Regions from separate parts of the Actinacidiphila sp. bgisy160 genome, predicted to be linked through region 2. Evidence: riboswitches for the same ligand, from Rfam matches in the RefSeq annotation. Region 2 holds a riboswitch; the other holds the start of a gene.
The links. A riboswitch is a leader RNA that binds a small molecule or an ion and turns the genes downstream of it on or off. The one in region 2 is predicted to bind S-adenosylmethionine.
Positions count from the first base shown of each region.

Region 1 (10,224 bases), on a different contig from region 2:
CGGCGTCCGCGTCCGGCCCGATCGCGCTCAGTCCCGACACGAGTCCGCCGCCGCCGCGGCGGGCGACGAGCGTGCCGTCCTCGCGGAGGCTGTACGACACGGGGCCGCGGTTGGACGCGACCAGTACGCGCGCGGCATGCGATGCGACCATGCGGCCAGCCTAGCCACGCATGCCTGACCGCAAACGTACGAACTAGCCCAGCCGGGGGTTTCCGGCCGCGACCCGCCGCGGTCCGGCCGCTCGCCGAAGGCCGGGGAGGGCCGGCGCGACACCGCTCACCGGCGCGCGGACGCCGAGGCGATGCGCGGAACCGCACAGGTGCGACGCCGTCCTGGGTTTGTGCCCACCCTCCCCCGGCCGCCGCTGGGGGTGCCCGCACCGCGGCGGACCGCCTGCCCAGGAACCCCGGCGCCGTCACGCCACGGCGCGGCGGTGGGCGTATTCGGGGACCGTCCGCATCGGGGGGCGCTCCTCCGTCGCGACCTCGTGGACGCGCGGCTCGAAACCGCCGCCCGGCGCGCGGTCGAACTGCGTGAGGACGGGTCGCACGAGAGGGCCCCGCGCCAGGCGGATCTGCGCGGTCCGGTAGATCGCCGCCGCCATGCGGCCCAGCGCCTGCCCGTCCTGGTGCCGGTGGTGCCGTACCCCCACGTCGACCTGGGCCAGCGCGTCGAGCCCGACCGTGTTGAGCGCGTCCACCAGCAGCCCGATCTCCACCCCGTACCCCACCGGGAACGGCAGCCGCTCCAGCAACGAGCGTCGCGCGGCGTACTCGCCGCCGAGGGGCTGGACGAACCCCGCCAGCTGCGGCCAGTGCAGATTGAGCAGCGGCCGTGCGACCAATTCCGTCACCCGGCCCCCGCCGGCCGGGACCACCGTGCCGCCGGTCTCCAGGGGACGGTCGTACATCGCCTTGACCAGCTGCACGTCCAGGTCCGTGAGCAGCGGCCCGACGATCCCCGACACGAAGCGCGCGTCGAACTCGCGCAGGTCGGAGTCGACGAAGCAGACGATCTCCCCGCGTGTCACGAGCAGCGAGCGCCACAGCACCTCGCCCTTGCCGGGCAGCGCGGGCAGCCGCGGCAGCACTTCGTCCCGGTGGACGACGACCGCGCCCGCGGCCGCGGCGACCTCGGCCGTGCGGTCGGTCGACCCGGAGTCCAGCACGACGATTTCGTCGACCAGCGGCACCGCCTCGCTCATCAGCTCGCGCCGGATCGTCGCGACGATCGCCCCGACCGTTGCCTCCTCGTCGAGGGCGGGCAGCACGACGCTGACCGTGCCGCGCGCGCCCGCGGCGCGCTTGGCGGCGAGGAGTTGCGGCAGCGGCCTGTGGTCGGCGGTCCAGGACCGCCGCTGCAGCCAGCCGGCCACCTCGTCGAGCACTGCGTTGCTCCGTTTCTGCCCGTCTCGCAGGACGGACGGCCCATGACCAGGTTCGAGGTCGTCGGTTACAGTCTTGACCACGAGGCATGACCATCGTATGTCCACGGTGATCGCGCCCCGTCCGACAAATGCCCGGGCAGTGTGCCCGGCGCCATACCGCTCATCCAGAGGGGCAGAGGGAACGGCCCGTTGAAGCCCCGGCAACCCTCCCGCCGACCGCGAGGTCCAGGTGGGGAAGGTGCCAATTCCGTCTCACGGCGAGATGCGCCGTGAGGAAGATGAGGAGAAAGGGCCTCGCCTGACATGGCTGCGCAGTCCGTTGCACCCGCCGCGTCCACCGATTCCGCCTTCGGCCCCGCGTCCGCGCTCTCCTGCCGCGAGTGCGGTGAGCGCTTCCCGCTGGATCCCCTCTTCGCCTGCGAGGTCTGTTTCGGGCCGCTCGAAGTGGCGTACGACCTCCCGGACGGCGACCCCGAGACCCTCCGCAAGCGGATCGAGTCCGGGCCGAACAACATCTGGCGGTACGCGCCGCTGCTGCCCGTCCCCGCGGACGTGGCCTCCAAGCCCAACCTCAACCCGGGCTTCACCAAGCTGGTCAAGGCCGACAACCTCGCCCGCGAACTGGGCGTCACCGGCGGCCTGCACATCAAGGACGACTCCGGCAACCCGACCCACTCCTTCAAGGACCGGGTCGTCGCCATCGCCCTGGAGGCCGCCCGCACCTTCGGCCTCACCACCCTGTCCTGCTCCTCCACCGGCAACCTGGCCGGCGCCGTGGGCGCCGCGGCCGCCCGCGCCGGTTTCCGCTCCTGCGTGTTCATCCCGCACGACCTGGAGGAGGGCAAGGTCGTCATGGCCGCGGTCTACGGCGGCGACCTGGTCGGCATCGAGGGCACCTACGACGACGTCAACCGCTTCTGCAGCGAGCTGATCGGCGACCCGATCGGCGAGGGGTGGGGCTTCGTCAACGTCAACCTGCGCCCCTACTACGGCGAGGGCTCCAAGACACTCGCGTACGAGATCTGCGAGCAGCTGGGCTGGCGCCTGCCGGACAACATCGTCATCCCGATCGCCTCGGGCTCGCAGCTGACGAAGATCGACAAGGGGCTGCGGGAGCTGATCGCGCTCGGTCTGGTGGAGGAGAAGCCGTACCGCGTCTACGGCGCACAGGCCGAGGGCTGCTCCCCGGTCTCCGCCGCCTTCAAGGCCGGCCACGACGTGGTGCGTCCGCAGAAGCCGAACACGATCGCCAAGTCGCTCGCCATCGGCAACCCGGCCGACGGCCCGTACGTGCTGGACATCGCGCGCCGCACGGGCGGGGCGGTCGAGGACGTCACCGACGAGCAGGTGGTGGACGCCATCAAGCTGCTCGCCAGGACCGAGGGCATCTTCGCCGAGACGGCCGGCGGCGTGACCGTCGGCGTGCTGCGCAAACTCATCGAGACCGGGCAGCTCGACCCGGCCGGTGAGACCGTCGTCCTGAACACCGGCGACGGCCTCAAGACGCTGGACGCCGTCGCCCCGACCTCCCGCCCCACGGCCACCATCCGCCCGAGCCTCGACGCGTTCCGCGCCGCCGGCCTGGCCGACTGACCCGACCGCACCGGCTGACCCCGACTGAAGGTGAAACCCGCATCATGAGCGCTACCGTCCGCATCCCGACCATCCTCCGCACCTACACCGCCGGCCGGGCCGAGGTCCCTGCCGAGGGCGGCACCCTGGCCGAGGTCATCGACTCGCTGGAGCACAACCACCCCGGCATCTCCGCGCGGGTCCTGGACGACACGGGCAAGCTGCGCCGTTTCGTGAACGTCTACGTCAACGACGACGACGTCCGCTTCTCCGAGGGCCTGCAGACCACGGTGGGTGAGGGCGCGTCCGTCTCGATCATCCCGGCGGTCGCGGGCGGCTGCTGAGCGCGCGGCCCGCGGGCGACAGGGGTGCCGGGGAACTCCCCGGCACCCCTGTGTGCTTGAGCGGTAGTTGAAGGGCTGTACAGTTGCCCTGGAGGCTCGCAACTCCCTGCAACGCTCTGCGCAACCCCCTTCTCCGGGGCGGTCTTGCCGACGATTTATCGCCAAATCCACGTGGTGTTTGCCGTGTTTGCCCGATGCGTCCGGTCCGAGTTGCCCCGGATTATTCGCCGATCAGGCTCTTCTCCCGATTCTCTGTGCCCGGAATTCTCGTCCGATTGACCTGTTGCAGACAGCGTCCAGGCAGATACATTCAGCCGCGGTCGACGCGTTCCGGCGCACGCCCCCTTGGCTGTAGGGGGTGAGGTCTGACCCGGGTCCGCGAGGTGCGGGTCTGCGAAGGGCCAGCAATAGGGGAGTTAGGAATGGCTCAGGGCACCGTCAAGTGGTTCAACGCGGAGAAGGGCTACGGCTTCATCGCGGTCGACGGTGGTGCGGACGTCTTCGTGCACTACAGCGCGATCCAGATGGACGGCTACCGCACCCTCGAGGAAGGTCAGCGGGTCGAGTTCGAGATCTCGCAGGGCCAGAAGGGGCCGCAGGCGGACATGGTCCGTCTCGCAGCCGGCTGACGCGCCGCGCATCGGCCACGGAGCACTTTCGCGTACGGCCGCTCAAACGTACGCGTCGAGGCCCGCCCCCGCACGGGGCGGGCCTTCGTGCTGCCCGGCGGCGCGCGGACCCGGACCCGCGAGTTGTCCACGGCCCCGGCCAAGCGGCTTGCACTCTCCTAGGGCGAGTGCTAATCATTGGCGTTAGCACTCTGACGTTGAGAGTGACAAAGGACCGAGTGGGTGAGGCCCGTTCGTCCGCCGGAAAGGAACCGGCGGGAGGGCAGGCCGTCCGTCGCGGGCGCCGGCGCGGTCCTGGAGTAATCCTTCCCCGCAGCCCTGTGCCGCGGGGGGACCCCAAGTCCGGGAGGACCACTTCACATGGCCAAGATCATCGCGTTCGACGAGGAGGCACGGCGCGGTCTCGAGCGCGGGATGAACCAGCTCGCCGACGCCGTCAAGGTCACCCTTGGCCCCAAGGGCCGCAACGTCGTCCTCGAGAAGAAGTGGGGCGCCCCCACGATCACCAACGATGGTGTTTCCATCGCCAAGGAGATCGAGCTCGAGGACCCGTACGAGAAGATCGGCGCGGAGCTGGTCAAGGAGGTCGCGAAGAAGACGGACGACGTCGCCGGTGACGGCACGACGACCGCGACCGTCCTCGCCCAGGCGCTGGTGCGCGAGGGCCTGCGCAACGTCGCCGCCGGCGCCAACCCGATGGCGCTGAAGCGCGGCATCGAGAAGGCCGTCGAGTCGGTCTCCGCCGCTCTGCTGGAGCAGGCGAAGGACGTGGAGACCAAGGAGCAGATCGCCTCCACCGCCTCCATCTCCGCCGCCGACCCGCAGATCGGCGAGCTCATCGCCGAGGCGATGGACAAGGTCGGCAAGGAAGGCGTCATCACCGTCGAGGAGTCCCAGACCTTCGGTCTGGAGCTGGAGCTCACCGAGGGTATGCGCTTCGACAAGGGCTACATCTCGGCGTACTTCGCCACCGACCTGGAGCGTATGGAGTCGGCCTTCGACGACCCGTACATCCTGATCGTCAACTCCAAGATCTCCGCGGTGAAGGACCTGCTCCCGCTGCTGGAGAAGGTCATGCAGTCCGGCAAGCCGCTGCTGATCATCGCCGAGGACGTGGACGGCGAGGCGCTGTCGACCCTGGTCGTCAACAAGATCCGCGGCACCTTCAAGTCCGTCGCGGTCAAGGCCCCGGGCTTCGGCGACCGCCGCAAGGCCATGCTCGGTGACATCGCCATCCTCACCGGTGGCACCGTCATCTCCGAGGAGGTCGGCCTCAAGCTGGAGAACGCCGGTCTCGACCTGCTCGGCCGCGCCCGCAAGGTCGTCGTCACCAAGGACGAGACCACGATCGTGGACGGCGCCGGCGACCAGGACCAGATCCAGGGCCGCGTGAACCAGATCCGTGCCGAGATCGAGAACAGCGACTCGGACTACGACCGCGAGAAGCTCCAGGAGCGTCTGGCGAAGCTGGCCGGCGGCGTGGCCGTCATCAAGGCCGGTGCCGCCACCGAGGTCGAGCTCAAGGAGCGCAAGCACCGCATCGAGGACGCGGTGCGCAACGCCAAGGCCGCCGTCGAGGAGGGCATCGTCGCCGGTGGTGGCGTGGCCCTGCTCCAGGCGTCCAACGTCTTCGAGAAGCTCGAGCTCGACGGCGACGAGGCCACCGGTGCCGCGATCGTGAAGCTGGCCCTTGAGGCCCCGCTGAAGCAGATCGCCGTCAACGCCGGCCTCGAGGGCGGTGTCGTGGTGGAGAAGGTGCGCAACCTGACCCCGGGTCACGGCCTGAACGCCGCCACGGGCGAGTACGTCGACCTGATCGGCGAGGGCATCATCGACCCCGCCAAGGTCACGCGCTCCGCGCTGCAGAACGCGGCCTCCATCGCCGCGCTCTTCCTCACCACCGAGGCCGTCATCGCCGACAAGCCGGAGAAGGCCGCTGCCCCGGCCGGCGGCGGCATGCCCGGCGGTGACATGGACTTCTGATCCTCCGGGATCAGGACTCCGCACCACGGCAGAAGACCGAGGGCGGTACCCCGTGCGGGGTACCGCCCTCGGGCGTATCCGGGAGCCGCCCGGTCACGGCACGGCGACCGGCGCGTCGAGCAGCTCGCGCCAGGTGCGCACCGCTTCCGCGTCGACCGGCCCGGCCCAGCCGCCGGGGCGCACCGCGCCGCCGACGTGGAAGGCGTCGATGCCGGCCGCGAGGAGCCGCGGCAGGTGCTCGGCGCGGAGCCCGCCGCCCACCATGAGCTGGGGCTCACCGGGACGGCCCGCCTCCGCCAGCAGACGGCCGAGCCCGTCGTCCACCCCCCGCGCGGAACCCGCGGTGAGGAAGGTGTCCAGCCCGGGCAGCCCGCGCACCGCCGAGCGCACGGCCTCCCGGTCGGCGCAGTGGTCGATGGCGCGATGGAAGGTCCAGCGGGCACCGGAACCGATCGCGTCGACGAGCAGGCGCACGGCGGGCAGGTCCGGCGCGCCCGAGCCGTCGAGGAAACCGAGCACGAACTCGTCAGCGCCCTCGCCGCGCAGCGCCGCCGCGGCCACGCAGAGCGCGTCCGCCTCGTGGGTGCCGCCGACGGCGAAGTCCGCGCGGGCCCGCAGCATCACCCGGACCGGGATGTCCACCGCGGCGCGGACGGCGGCGAAGGTCTCCCGGGACGGCGTCAGGCCGTCCGCCGCCATGTCGGTGACCAGTTCGAGGCGATCCGCGCCGCCCGTCCGGGCCGCGAGGGCGTCGTGGGCGTCGAGCGCGATCACTTCGAAAATTGGTCTAGACATATCTCCAGGGTGTCACATGCCCACGCGTGCCCGCGACCCCCGTACCGCACAATGACCTCCATGGCTGACACCGCACCCGAACCCGGCTCCGCCCTCCTCGCCCGCTGGTGCGACCTGCTGCGCCGCTGCCAGACGGAGTCCGTCGACCCGGTGCCGTACGGCAAGGACCTGATCGCCCGCTGGGCCGAGCCGCACCGCCGCTACCACACCACCTCCCACCTGACCGCCGTTCTCGACCACGTCGAGGCCCTCGCCGGGCACGCCGAGAACCCGGACGCGGTGCTGCTCGCCGCCTGGTTCCACGACGCCGTCTACCTGCCCGACCGCTCCGAGAACGAGGAGCGCAGCGCCCGGCTCGCCGAACGCGCGCTCCCCGAGGCCGGGGTCCCGGACGCGATCACCGCCGAGGTCGCCCGGCTGGTCCGGCTCACCGTCACCCACCACCCCGCCGAGGGGGACCGCGACGGCGAGGTGCTCTGCGACGCCGACCTGGCCGTCCTCGCCGGCGACCCCAGCACCTATGCCGAGTACGCGGCCGCCGTCCGCGAGGAGTACGGCTTCGTCCCCGACGACGCCTTCCGCGCCGGCCGCGCCGACGTGCTGCGTCAGCTGCTGCGGCTGCCCCGGCTGTTCCGCACCCCGCAGGCGTACGAGCGCTGGGAGTCCACTGCCCGGCGCAACCTCTCCACCGAGCTGGAACTCCTCGCCCCGGGGACGCGTCGGTAGCCGGGGGGAGCTCAGGCGACGAGGCGGTCTAGGTCGGCCTAGGACCTGCCGGCCTCACCCTGGGGGGACCTGCGCTTCGGGCGGCGCAGGCCGGCCTCGGTGAGGCGGCGCAGCAGTTCCTTGCTTCCCACCTCGACGGCGCCCGCGGCGACGGCCTTGGCGTAGCGCTCGCTGGGGACGTCGTAGTGGTCGCCGTCGAAGGCGCGGCGGGGGGCGCCGATGGCGTCGGCGAAGGCGTGGAGCTCCTCGTACGAGGTGTCGCTCACCATGTGGGACCACATGCGGCCGTGACCCGGCCAGGTCGGCGGGTCGATGTAGACGGCCACGTCAGCGCGGCTCGCCGAGGGCCGTGGACAGGCCGCCCACGGGAGCGACGGCCTCGCCGAGCGACTCGCACACCCAGTGCGGGTCGGGGCCGAGTTCGGGTTCGACGTCGAGGGCGTGGGGGTCGGCGCAGCGCGGGCACAGCGGCCAGCGGCCCATGCGTTCCAGCAGGGCGTCCTTGACGTCCTGGGCGACCAGCCCCACGACGAACGCGGCGCCGTCGGGCCACTGCTCCACCCACCAGCGGCGCTGGGAGACGGCGTCCTCGACGAGCGAGACGATCTGCGCGTCGGCGACGCCGGTCGCGGTCAGGTCGGCGAGGACGAGCGCGCGGGCGCTGTGCAGGGCCGCCTCCAGGCCGGCGGAGGAACCGGGTGCGTCAGGATCCATGGCCCCCATTGTGGACCAAGCGCCGTGGGGGGCGTTCTTGACGCCGTCAGGTGCTGAAAATAGCTTTCGTCCGTGGCCGAGAAGATGAAGGAAACCTTCAACGCCGGAGGGCTGGCCGCCAAGGTCAGGACCCTGGCCCCGTCCATGACCAGGTCGATGCAGCGCGTCGCGGAGGCCGTGGCCGCGGACCCGGCGGGCTGCTCCCGGCTGACCGTGACGGCGCTCGCGGCCCGTACGGGAACGAGCGAGGCCACCGTGGTGCGCACCGCCCGGCTGCTGGGCTACCCCGGCTACCGGGACCTGCGGCTCGCGCTGGCCGCGCTGGCAGCCCGCGAGGAGGCGGGGGTCCCGCCCGCCGTCACCCCGGACATCGCGGTGGACGACCCGCTGGCCGACGTGGTCACCAAACTCGCGCTGGACGAGCAGCGGTGCCTGGCCGGCACCGCCGCCCAGCTGGACGTGGCCCAGCTGGAGGCGGCCGTGGGCGCGCTGGCCGCCGCCCGCCGCATCGACGTCTACGGGATAGGGGCGTCCAGTCTGGTCGCCCAGGACCTGGTGCAGAAGCTGCTGCGGATCGGCCTGGTGGCGCACGCCCTGGGCGACCCGCACCTCACCCTCACCAACGCGGTCCAGCTGCGCCAGGGCGACGTCGCCGTGGCCATCACGCACTCCGGTCACACCCACGACGTGGTCGAGCCGTTGCGCGCCGCCTTCGACCGGGGCGCCACCACGATCGCCGTGACCGGCCGGGCGGACGGCACCGTCACCCAGTACGCCGACCACGTGCTGCTCACCTCCAGCGGCCGGGAGAGCGAACTGCGCCCGGCCGCCATGGCCAGCCGCACCAGCCAGCTGCTCGTGGTGGACTGCCTGTTCGTCGGGGTCGCCCAGCGCACCTACGACACCGCCGCCCCGGCGCTGTCCGCCTCGTACGAAGCCCTCGCCCACCGCCACCGCCCGCGAAGGAACCACCCGCAATGACGCACGCCGAGCTCCGTCGCGAGCTGGACCACCTCGCCACCGAGGCCTTCCGCGCCGAGCTCGCCGAGGTCGACCGGCTCCCGACGCTCGACATCGCCCGGCTGATGAACGGCGAGGACGCCACCGTCCCGGCCGCGGTGGCGGAGCGATTGCCCGCCATCGCCGCCGCCGTCGACGGCATCGCCGCGCGCATGGCCCGCGGCGGGCGCCTGGTCTACGCGGGCGCGGGCACAGCGGGACGGCTCGGCGTGCTCGACGCCAGTGAGTGCCCGCCCACCTTCAACACCGCGCCGGGCCAGGTCAGCGGGATCATCGCGGGGGGGCCCACGGCGATCGTGGACGCCGTCGAGGGTGCCGAGGACAGCAAGGAACTGGCCGCCGCCGACCTGGACGCCCTCGGGATCGGCCCGGACGACAGCGTGGTCGGCGTCTCCGCCTCCGGCCGCACCCCGTACGCCGTGGGGGCCGTGGAACACGCCCGCGCCCTGGGCGCCCTGACCGTCGGACTGTCCTGCAACCCGGGATCCGCGCTGGCCGCCGCGGCCGACCACGGCATCGAGGTCGTCACGGGCCCGGAGTTCCTCACCGGATCCACCCGGCTGAAGGCGGGCACGGCCCAGAAGCTCGTCCTCAACATGCTGTCGACGATCACCATGATCAGGCTGGGCAAGACCTACGGGAACCTGATGGTCGACGTCCGCGCCTCCAACGACAAGCTGCGCGCCCGGTCCCGGCGGATCGTGGCCCTGGCCACCGGCGCGCCCGACGACGAGATCGAGGCCGCCCTCACCGCCGCCGGCGGCGAGGTCAAGAACGCCGTCCTCGTCGTCCTCGGCGGCGTGGACGGCCCGACGGCCGCCCGGCTCCTGGCGGAGTCGGACGGCCATCTGCGTGCGGCGCTGCTCGCGGCCGCGCCGGGCGGCCACGCCTGAGGCCGCGCGGTTTCTCGTCTTCCGCGCCGTCAGTCGGCCGAGCTGGGCGGTACGACCCATTGGACCGGCTGATTCGTCACGGCCGCGGCGGTGCAGGACGGTGACCCGGTCCTGCTCGGCGGTGGCGGCGATCAGCAGATCCGTACCGGGTCACCGCCATG
Region 1 is NZ_JBYIQW010000002.1:242,612-252,835, forward strand. Features, by position in the region: gene AC3EUJ_RS03895 (alpha,alpha-trehalose-phosphate synthase (UDP-forming)) at 1-151, opposite strand, end outside; gene AC3EUJ_RS03900 (glucosyl-3-phosphoglycerate synthase) at 416-1,387, opposite strand; SAM riboswitch class I at 1,545-1,672, shown strand; gene thrC (threonine synthase) at 1,691-2,980, shown strand; gene AC3EUJ_RS03910 (ubiquitin-like small modifier protein 1) at 3,025-3,303, shown strand; gene AC3EUJ_RS03915 (cold-shock protein) at 3,726-3,932, shown strand; gene groL (chaperonin GroEL) at 4,293-5,915, shown strand; gene AC3EUJ_RS03925 (copper homeostasis protein CutC) at 6,009-6,710, opposite strand; gene AC3EUJ_RS03930 (HD domain-containing protein) at 6,762-7,436, shown strand; gene AC3EUJ_RS03935 (DUF4031 domain-containing protein) at 7,475-7,762, opposite strand; gene AC3EUJ_RS03940 (hypothetical protein) at 7,764-8,150, opposite strand; gene AC3EUJ_RS03945 (MurR/RpiR family transcriptional regulator) at 8,235-9,131, shown strand; gene murQ (N-acetylmuramic acid 6-phosphate etherase) at 9,128-10,063, shown strand; gene AC3EUJ_RS03955 (hypothetical protein) at 10,214-10,224, opposite strand, start outside.
Region 1: linked by a shared signal. The riboswitch ahead of thrC (threonine synthase) and the one ahead of AC3EUJ_RS06605 (aminotransferase class V-fold PLP-dependent enzyme) in region 2 are both predicted to bind S-adenosylmethionine.

Region 2 (10,224 bases):
CTGCAGCGGCGCGACCGCGACAAGGTGCTGCACGGTCGCGAGACCGGCATCATCAAGCGGCTCCCGCACGGTGAGTTCATCGAGATCCACGAGCCGCTGGAGCAGGGCGCGCTGTTCAAGCTCACCCAGCACGAGCAGCCCAAGCCGCTGGAGATCGGTCCCGAGGTCGACGAGAACGGCGTGGAGAAGAAGGCCGGCCGTACGGCGAAGCTGCGCGCGAGGCTGTCTCGCGGTTACTACGGCGAGGGGACGCAGATCGACAAGCCCACCGTCGAGGAGTACGAGGAGATCACGAGCGGCCACGGTCACCACTGATCACTGAAGCTGTGCCACCGGGCAGGGTCCCGTCCATTCGATGGACGGGACCCTTTCCCGTTCCCCGGCGCCGATAGGCTGGGGCGAAGGTTTCCCGTCGCACGTCAGACCCCATGGAGTGTGGACCATGAGCGTTGTGAACCCCGCCGGAGGCGCATCAATGGCGGGCGGCTCCTGGCCCGACGTCCTGGGTGCGCTGCTGAACGGCAAGGACCTGACCGCCGCCGACACGGCGTGGGCGATGGACCGGATCATGAGCGGTGAGGCCTCCGACGCCCAGGTCGCCGGCTTCATGGTGGCACTGCGGGCCAAAGGGGAGACCGTCGAGGAGGTCACCGGCCTCGTCGAGTCGATGTACGCGCACGCCGAGCCGCTGCACATCCCCGGCCCCGCCGTGGACATCGTCGGCACCGGCGGCGACCGCGCCAGGACGGTGAACATCTCCACGATGTCCGCCATCGTCATCGCCGGCACGGGCGCCAAGGTCGTCAAGCACGGAAACCGCGCCGCCAGCAGCGCCAGCGGCGCCTCCGACGTCCTGGAGAAGCTCGGCATCAACCTCGACCTGCCCGCCGACCGGGTGGCGAAGGTCGCCGAGGAGACCGGGATCACCTTCTGCTTCGCGGCGAAGTTCCACCCCGCGATGCGGTTCGCCGCCCCGGCCCGCCGCGACCTGGGCATCCCCACCTCGTTCAACATCCTCGGCCCGCTGACCAACCCGGCACGCGTGGGGGCCTCGGCCGTGGGGTGCTTCGACACCCGGATGGCCGGGCTGATCGCCGGCGTGCTGGCCCGCCGGGGCTCCTCCGCGCTGGTGTTCCGGGGCGACGACGGACTGGACGAGCTCACCGTCACGGCCACCTCCCAGGTGTGGGTGGTGCGGGACGGGAAGGTCGAGCAGGAGTCCTTCGACCCGCGCGACGTCGGCATCGAACTGGTGCCGATCGAGGCGCTGCGGGGCGCGGACGCGGCGTACAACGCCGATGTCGCCCGGCGGCTGCTGGCCGGCGAGACCGGCCCGGTCCGCGACGCCGTGCTGCTCAACTCGGCCGCCGCGCTGGTGGCGCTGGAGGGCGCGGGCGGTTCGCTGACCGAGCGGATCGCGGCCGGCATCGCCCGTGCGGCCGAGTCGGTCGACTCCGGCGCGGCGGCGCGGACGCTGGAGCGGTGGGCCGCGGCCACGCAGGCGTAGTCACCGAACCACCGTGCAGGGCCGGGGCCGTTGGCCCGGCCCTGCGTGCTGTCCGCCCGCGGGGGCGGGGCGTCCGCGATGCGGATCGCGGCTTGCGGCGCCCCGTGCGTGTGGCATGATGCTGGGCAGGTCACGAGTGACAGCGAAACGGCCCCGGCCCGCTGTCCGGCAACCCTCCTTCCGTGGCGGGGTGCCCCGGGTGATGACCAGGCCGCAGGCAGCGAGGTCTGCGGCAAGCGCGGTCAGAGGAGTTCTTCCATGAGCAAGCGAATGCGCTAGGGCCTTCGGGGCCCCAGCCGTATCCCCACCCTCCCCGGGCCTTCGCCCGTCGTGCCGAGGGCTGTTCCGTCTTCACTGACGTCTCGTCACTTCTGCTCGCTCCCAGGAGACTTCGCCATGTCGCTGCGCCCTGCCGCCCTGCCCTCGTCCGTCCATGCCCCGCTGCCCGTCCTCGGGCGCGACGTCCTCGTGCCGCTGGTGACCGGGGGCGAGGTCGGCTACGCGGCCCTGGACTACGCGGCCAGCGCGCCCGCGCTGCAGCGGGTCTGGGACGACGTGGCGGCCTATGCGCCGTACTACGGCAGCGTGCACCGGGGGGCCGGCTACCTCTCGCAGCTGTCGACCGACTTGTTCGAGCAGAGCCGGGCCACGGTCGCGGATTTCCTCGGCTGCCGCCCCGGCGACCAGGTGATCTTCACTCGTTCGACCACCGACTCGCTGAACCTGCTGGCCACCGCCGTGCCGGCCGGCACGAGCGTCTTCGTCTTCGAGACCGAGCACCATGCCTCCCTGCTGCCGTGGCGCGCCTCCGACGTGAGCTACCTGGCCGCCCCCCGCACGCCGGGGGAGGCCGTGACGACGCTGGAGAAGGCCCTGGCCGCCCGGGAGCAGCGCGGACCGGCGCTGGTCTGTGTGACGGGGGCGTCCAATGTGACCGGTGAGCTGTGGCCGGTGCGGGAGCTGGCCGCGGCGGCCCACGCGCACGGTGCCCGGATCGTGCTGGACGCGGCGCAGCTGGCCGCGCATCACCCGGTGGACATCGCCGAACTCGACGTGGACTGGGTGGCCTTCTCCGGGCACAAGCTGTACGCGCCCTTCGGCTCCGGTGTGCTGGCCGGCCGCGCCGACTGGCTGTGCGCGGCCGAGCCCTACCTGGCCGGCGGCGGCGCCTCGCGGCGGGTGGCCCGGCGCGCCGACGGCGGGGTGGACGTCGACTGGCACACCACGGCCGCCCGGCACGAGGCCGGCTCGCCCAACGTCATCGGGGCCTACGCCATCGCCTCGGCCTGCCGCGCGCTGGCGGAGGCCGGTTTCGCCCGGCTGGTCGAGCGTGAGCAGGCGCTGGTCGCCCGGGTGCGGGCCGGACTGGCCGAGGTCCCCGGGGTCAGGGTGCTCTCGCTGTTCGGCGAGGACGCCGCCCGGGTCGGCGTCATCTCCTTCGTCGTCGAGGGCTGGAACAGCTCCCACTTCGCGGCGGCGCTCTCCGCGGAGTACGGGATCGGCGTCCGCGACGGCCTCTTCTGCGCGCACCCCCTGGTGCGCACCCTGCTCGGCGGCACCGAACAGGAGCCGGGCGAGTGCGCAGCGCCCGACGCCGCCCCGGGCGAGCTCCCCTCGCTCAACGCCGTCCGTGTCTCCTTTGGCGCGGGCACCCCGGAGGAGCACGTGGAGCGTTTCGTCGACGCGGTGCGGGAACTCGTGGCGGACGGTGCCAGGTGGCGCTACCGCACCGAGGACGGCCGCTGCGTGCCGGACCGGGACCAGGCCTGAGCGGCGCGGCCCGACCCCGCGGGGCCGTGCAGGGCGGACCGGTTACGCGTCCAGGCCGATGGCGAAGGCCGTCTCGAGGTCGTGCTGGGAGTAGGTGCGGAACGCCACGTGGGTGTCCGTGGCCTCGACGCCGGGGATCTTGCTGATCCGGCCCGGGATGACGTCAGCGAGCTCGTCGTGCCGGGCCACCCGCACCATGGCGACCAGGTCGTAGGTCCCCGTGACGGAGTAGACCTCGCTGACACTGTCGAGCGCGGCGATGGACTCCGCGATCTCGGGGATACGGTCGACGCTGGTCTTGATGAGCACGATCGCGGTGATCACGGCTGTAGGTCTCCTTGGGTCGCCCTGCCTGCGGGCTCCAGCTTAGGCGTTGCGCGATAGCACACCCACGCGCACAGGAAGCCGAAGACGAAGCCGGTGATGTGGGCGAGGTAGGCGACCCCGGGGCCGGTCTGCTGGATCTCTCCGGCGAGCCACTGCAGGACGAACCAGAAGATCAGCACCATCCAGGCCGGGAAGCGCAACGGCAGGAAGAACAGGAAGGGGAAGACACTGGTCACCCTGGCCCGGGGATAGAGGTAGAGGTACGCGCCGAGCACCCCGGAGATCGCCCCGGACGCGCCGACCAGGGTCTGGACGGAGGAGGTGTGCCCGAGCGCGTAGCCGTAGGTCGCCAGGTAGCCGGAGGCGACGTAGAAGAGGAGGAACCGGAAGCGGCCCATGCGGCTCTCGACGTTGTCGCCGAAGACCCAGAGGAAGAGCATGTTGCCGAGCAGGTGGACCCAACTGCCGTGGACGAACAGCGCGGTGAGCACCGACGCGAACGGCGAGGTGGCGAAGGACCGCAGGGGCGGGCAGCCGGTCGGCATCGGCACCCGCGCCGGCGGGATCCGGCCGTGCCAGAGCTCGCTCGGGATGACACCCCAGCGGGCGAAGTACGTCGCCTGGGCACACACCTGATCGTGGCCCACGCCGTACATGAGGTTGAGCCCGGAGGACGGGCCGATGAGGAAGAGCACCGCGCACAGCCCGATCAGGGCGTACGTCACCACGGGTGTGCGGCGGACGGGGTTCTTGTCGTACACCGGGATGACCATGGACCGATCATGACGGAACGGGTGTAACGGACGTGGGGAGCCTCGCCGCAGCGCGTGGGACCACCGAGGCCGTAGGGTGACCGGAACACATCCGCGCGCGACCGAGGAGACGACCGATGCCGGTGCCCCTGCCGACCGCCACGACCCGCTGGCGTTGCACCCTGTGCGGCAATCTGACCCGGTTCGACGTCACCCGTTCCAGCAAGGTCGTCGAGTACGTCCACCTGGACCTGGCGGGCGAGCCCTCGGTCGAGGAGCGCGAGGTGCTCAGCGAGACCGTGGAGTCGGTGCGGTGCCGCTGGTGCAACGCCGTGGACCAGGTCGAGCTGGTCGACCGCCCCGACGCGGCGGCGGCGACGCAGGCCTGAGCGCCGCCGGGGACAATAGAAGAATGCGGCGCGGCCAGAGAGTTTGAAGGAGGCCGGGGAGGCGCCCACGGACTGGACGGGAGTGACGGGTGGACGGGACCGGCGGTAACCCGGGCCGCGGCGACGAAGCGGCCGTGCCCGGGGCCGCGGCTGCGCCGGAGGAGTCCGTCCACGGCGAGACGTTGGACCGTCCGCTGCCCGAGGGCGTGCGCCACCGCGTAGTAGCCCTGGCGGCGGAGGCGTTCGGCGGGCTGACCCCGGGCGAGCTGCCCGCGGTGCTGCGTCCGTACGCCCGGTTCACCCCGAGCCGCCGCGCCAAGTTCGCCGCGACCGCGCTCGCCACGGCCCTGGAGGGCGACCCGTCCTTCCGGCAGCGGGTGGGCGCCCGGCTGCGCGAGTCCGAACCGGAACTGTGCGAGGCGCTGGACGCCGGCACCCCGCCCCCCGCGGTCGACCCGCTGGATGTGGCGGCCGCCGCGTACCTGCTGCGTCCCGCGGGCTGGGCCAAGCTGGTGGCCGCGGCGGGCGAGGAGGCCCAGCGGGTCAGCGCCGAACGGGCGGGCGAGGAGGCGCAGCGTGAGCTGCGGCAGCTGAAGACGGAACTGGACGAGGTTCGCGCCCAGGCCCGTAGCGAGGCCGTGCGGGTCCGCACCGAGCTGGAGGCGGCCCGCAAGGAGGCCGAGTCGCTGCAGCGGAAGCTGCGCAGCGCGGCGAGCGACGTGAAGCGGGCCGAGGCCGCGCTGCGCAAGGTCGAGGCCGCACTCGACGAGACGCGCGCGGCCGCGGCCGCGGAGAAGGCCTCGGCGGACGGCGAGGCGCGCCGGCTGCGCGCCCGGCTCGCCGAGGCCGAGCAGGCCGTGGAGGCGTCCCGCCGGGCGGCCCGGGAGGGCCGCAGCACCGAGGACATGCGGCTGCGGCTGCTGCTGGACACCGTGCTCGACGCCGCCTCGGGACTGCGCCGGGAGCTGGCGCTGCCGCCGCGGGACACCATGGGGGCCCGGCCCGCTGACAGCGTCGACGCGGTGACGCCGGGGACGATCAGCCCGAAGGACATCGCGCGGCGCGCCCTGTCCGAGGACGACCCGGCGCTGCTGGACCAGTTGCTGGCGCTGCCGCAGTCCCATCTGGTGGTCGACGGCTACAACGTGACCAAGACCGGTTATCCGGCGCTGCCGTTGGAGAAGCAGCGGCTGCGGCTGCTGGGCGGTCTGGCGGTGCTCGCGGCGCAGAGCGGTGCAGAGGTCACCTGCGTCTTCGACGGGGCCGATCTGGACGCCCCGGTGCTGCTGGCGCCGCCGCGCGGGGTGCGGGTGCTGTTCAGCAAGGCCGGTGAGACGGCGGACGAACTGATCCGGCGTCTGGTTCGGGCGGAACCTCCCGGTCGTCCGATTGTGGTGGTTTCTTCCGATCGCGAAGTTGCTGACGGTGTGGCCCGCGCCGGCGCCCGGCCGGTCGCATCCACCCTGCTGCTGAAGCGACTTGCCCGGGTGTGACCTGGAGCACACCGTGGGGCGCGTGAGGCGCTTTTCGTGGACGCAGCGTCAACTGGTCATCACTGCACGTGCGATGTGTGTAAAGAAAACGTGGCCGAGCGACTTTTTTTCTTCAGGGATTTGATCCGATCACAAGATGGTCACTAGGGTCGTGCCTCGAACCTCTGCCCAGTCGATCATCCAGCCCGGATGGCGGTGGAGGTCCCGCCGATCTGAAGTGCCGTGCGTACGACGGGGGACGCCGGTGCTTGGAGCCGGGGAACGCAGTTCCCGATGCATGCGGCAGGCGGCTGGAGGAAGAAGGAGCTCGCCCGAGTGGCGTCCCACCGTCGTCCCAAGCAGGCCAGTCGCACACGTGTCACCGTGCTCACCGCGACCGCCGCCGCAGCCGTCGCCCTGTCCGCGCAGGCGGCCCAGGCCGCCCCTGCCAAGCCGTCCGTCAAGAGCGTCAAGGCCAAGGTCGACGGCCTGTACGAGCAGGCGGAGCAGGCGACCGAGAAGTTCAACGGCGCCAAGGAGAAGCAGGGGAAGCTGCAGAAGCAGGTCGAGGACCTCCAGGACGAGGTGGCCCGCGAGCAGTCCGAGCTCAACGACCTCCAGGACGACCTCGGCACCCTGGCCAGCGCCCAGTACCGCAGCGGTGGCATCGACCCGTCGCTCCAGCTCTTCCTCTCCTCCGACCCGGACACCTACCTCGACAAGGCGTCCACCCTCGACCAGCTGAGCACCAAGCAGGCCGAGGCGCTCAAGCAGATCGCGGAGAAGAAGCGCACCCTCAACCAGCAGAAGGCGGAGGCCGCGAGCAAGCTCAACGAGCTCGACGAGACCCGCACCGAGCTGGGCAAGAAGAAGAAGGAAGTCCAGGCGAAGCTCGCCGAGGCGCAGCGGCTGCTCAACTCGCTGACCGCCGCCCAGCGTGCCTCCCTTGCCGCCGCCGACGCCCGCGCCAGCCGCTCCAACGAGCGCGTCGACCTGGGCAACGACACCCCGGCCTCCTCCCTCGCTGCCGCCGCCCTCTCGGCCGCCAAGACCAAGCTGGGGTCGCCCTACGTCTACGGCGCCACCGGCCCGAGCTCCTTCGACTGCTCCGGCCTCACCTCCTGGGCCTACGCCCAGGCCGGCGCGTCCATACCGCGCACCTCGCAGTCCCAGGCCAACGCCGGCACCCGGCTGTCGATGAGCCAGCTGGCGCCCGGCGACCTCGTCATCTTCTACGGCGACCAGCACCACGTGGCCCTCTACGCGGGCAACGGCATGGTCCTGCACGCGCCGCGCACCGGCACGGTCGTGCGCTACGAGTCCATCAACAACATGCCGTTCCAGTTCGGTGTCCGCATCTGAGACGCGGGCGGAACCACCGGAACCCGTTGAACCTATCGGGTGATCTCGTACGGTGACGGCCTGGCGGTGACCTGCGCAAGCGGAGCGCCGCCCGGCCGCCCGGCGGTACCCGGTCTTTGAACTCTGCGCGTCCGGCTGACTACTGTCGGTCGACGTGCCATCCCATCGACGCATCCCGCAGCCCGGCCGGGCCCCGCGTACCTCCAGGGCCACGGTCCTGACGGCGGCGGCCACCGCCGCCGCCGCGATGGCGGGCGCGGCCGGCGCCGCGCAGACGGCCGCCGCCGACCCGGCGGACACCTCCGTCGATGTCGCGGCTCGCATCGACCACCTCTACACCCAGGCCGAGCGGGCCACCGAGCAGTTCAACGCCGCCCGCGAGAACACCCGGCGGCTCCGGCGCGAGGTGGAGGTGCTCCAGGACCGGGCCGCCCGCGGCCAGGAGCGGGTCAACCGACTCCGGGACGAACTCGGCACGTACGCCGGAGCCCAGTACCGCGGCGGGGGAGTGGACCCCACCCTCGCGCTGCTGCTCTCACCCGACCCCGCGACCTACCTCGAGCGCGCCGCCACCCTCGACCGGATCAGCAACCGCGGCAACGCGCGCCTGGGCGAACTCCGCTCCGCCCAGCGCTTCCTGGACCAGGAACGCTCCCGGGCCACCGAACGGCTCGGCGAGCTCGAGCGGGCCCGCAGCAGCCTCACGGCCCGCAAGAAGGCCGTGCAGCACAAGCTGATGGCGGCCGCCCGCCTGGTCAACTCCCTGTCCCCGGAGGAACGGGCCCGGCTCGCCCGCCGCCTGGAGGCCCGCGCCTCGCGTTCCGGCCGCATGGTCGACATCCCCGACCTCGGCCCGCTGTCCGTACGCGCCGCGACAGCCGTCGCCGCCGCGCGCTCCGCCGTGGGCGCCCCCTACGTGTGGGGTGCCACCGGCCCCGGCTCCTTCGACTGCTCCGGCCTGATGGTCTGGGCGTACCGCCAGGCCGGCGTGGGCCTGCCCCGCACCTCCCAGGCCCAGCTGAACGCCGGGCGGCACGTGCCGCTCAGCCAGGCCCGCCCAGGCGACCTGGTCATCTACCGCGGCGACGCCAGTCACGTCGCCATGTACGTCGGCGGCGGCCAGGTCATCCACGCCCCCTACCCCGGCGCCCGGGTCCGCTACGACCCCGTCGCCATGCTGCCGATCTCGGCCGTGACCCGGCCCACGTGACCGTCCACGCCGGGACCGTACGATCGGCGGCGTGGCCCTCTTCCGTTCGCCGACCCGCGCCGTGGCCGCCGCGCTGTGCTGCGCGGCGCTGCTCCTCGCGGGCTGCGGGCCCGCGGGCGACCGCGCGACGGGGCAAGGGCGCCCCGGGGACCCGGTCGTCCGGCAACTGCTGGAACGGCGGGCCGACGCGGTCCTGGACCGCGACGAGAAGGCGTACCTGGCGGATGTGACGCCCGCCCGGCGCGCCGCCGAGCGCCAGGTCTTCCACAACCTGGAGGAGCTCCCGCTCGCCTCCTGGTCGTACCGGCTGGTCTCCACGGAGGGCACCGACCCGGCGACCGTCCGCGTCCAGCTGCGCTACCGCCTGGGGGGCTACGACAGCGCCCCGGTCACCACCGACGAGTCACTGCTGCTGCGCGCGGACGGCGCCGGACACTGGCGGGTGGCCGGTGACGGCGACCCGGGCGGCCTGCTGTGGGAGCAGGGCGCGCTGCACGTCGTCCGCGGCAGCCACAGCCTCGTCCTCGGCACCGGTGACCGGGCGGTGCTCGCCGGGTACGCCACCGACGCGGACCAGGCCGTCCCGCAGGTGCGGCGGGCCTGGGGCGGGAAGGGCTGGACCGGGCGGGTGGTGCTCGAAGTGCCGTCCTCCCTGCGGCGCATGGGGCAGCTCCTGGACGCTCCCGCGCAGACGTACGCGGACGTCGCGGCCGTCACCACCGGGGAGGCCGGGGGCAGCGGCACAGCGCCCGCCGGACGCGTCATCGTCAACCCCGAGGCCTTCGCCGGGCTGTCGGCCTTCGGCCGTCAGGTCGTGCTGACCCACGAGACCACCCATGTCGCCACGCGCGCCGCGACGACCTCCCGCACCCCGCTGTGGCTCTCCGAGGGCTTCGCCGACTGGGTCGCCTACCGGGACTCCGGCCGCCCGGCGGCGAGCCTGGCACCGGAGCTGCGCCGCGACGTCATCGCCTCGGGCCCGCCCGGGCACCTCCCGGCAGACGCCGGCTTCGCGCCCGGCGCGCCCGGTCAGGCCCAGGCCTACGAGGGCGCCTGGCTGGCCTGCCGGCTCATCGCCGACACGTGGGGCGCCGACCGGCTGGTCGCGCTGTACCGTTCCGGTGCGGATCCGCACGGCACGCTCGGCATCGGCGAGGACGCCCTCACCGCGCGCTGGCGGGCCTACGTCAAGGGGGAGTTGGGATGACCGGCACGGACGCGGACTTCACGCCGGAGGAGACCGCCCGCGGCAGGGCGCTGCGCCGCGCCCAGCTGCCGGCCCTGCTCGGCGGCCGGGCCGCCGGGCTCGCCCTGCTGCTCGTGCTCGGGCTGACTCCCGCGGGCGCCGCCCTGGCCGGGCTGTTCGGCGACACCCAAGTGTTGCGCGTCCTGGCCGGCGGCCTGTCGCTGGTGCTGCTCCAGCAGGCGGTCACCC
Region 2 is NZ_JBYIQW010000004.1:195,994-206,217, reverse strand. Features, by position in the region: gene qcrB (cytochrome bc1 complex cytochrome b subunit) at 1-315, shown strand, start outside; gene trpD (anthranilate phosphoribosyltransferase) at 443-1,507, shown strand; SAM riboswitch class IV at 1,636-1,752, shown strand; gene AC3EUJ_RS06605 (aminotransferase class V-fold PLP-dependent enzyme) at 1,904-3,277, shown strand; gene AC3EUJ_RS06600 (Lrp/AsnC family transcriptional regulator) at 3,320-3,601, opposite strand; gene AC3EUJ_RS06595 (rhomboid family intramembrane serine protease) at 3,598-4,377, opposite strand; gene AC3EUJ_RS06590 (hypothetical protein) at 4,494-4,745, shown strand; gene AC3EUJ_RS06585 (NYN domain-containing protein) at 4,880-6,238, shown strand; gene AC3EUJ_RS06580 (C40 family peptidase) at 6,554-7,579, shown strand; gene AC3EUJ_RS06575 (C40 family peptidase) at 7,734-8,789, shown strand; gene AC3EUJ_RS06570 (hypothetical protein) at 8,821-9,996, shown strand; gene AC3EUJ_RS06565 (M48 family metallopeptidase) at 9,993-10,224, shown strand, end outside.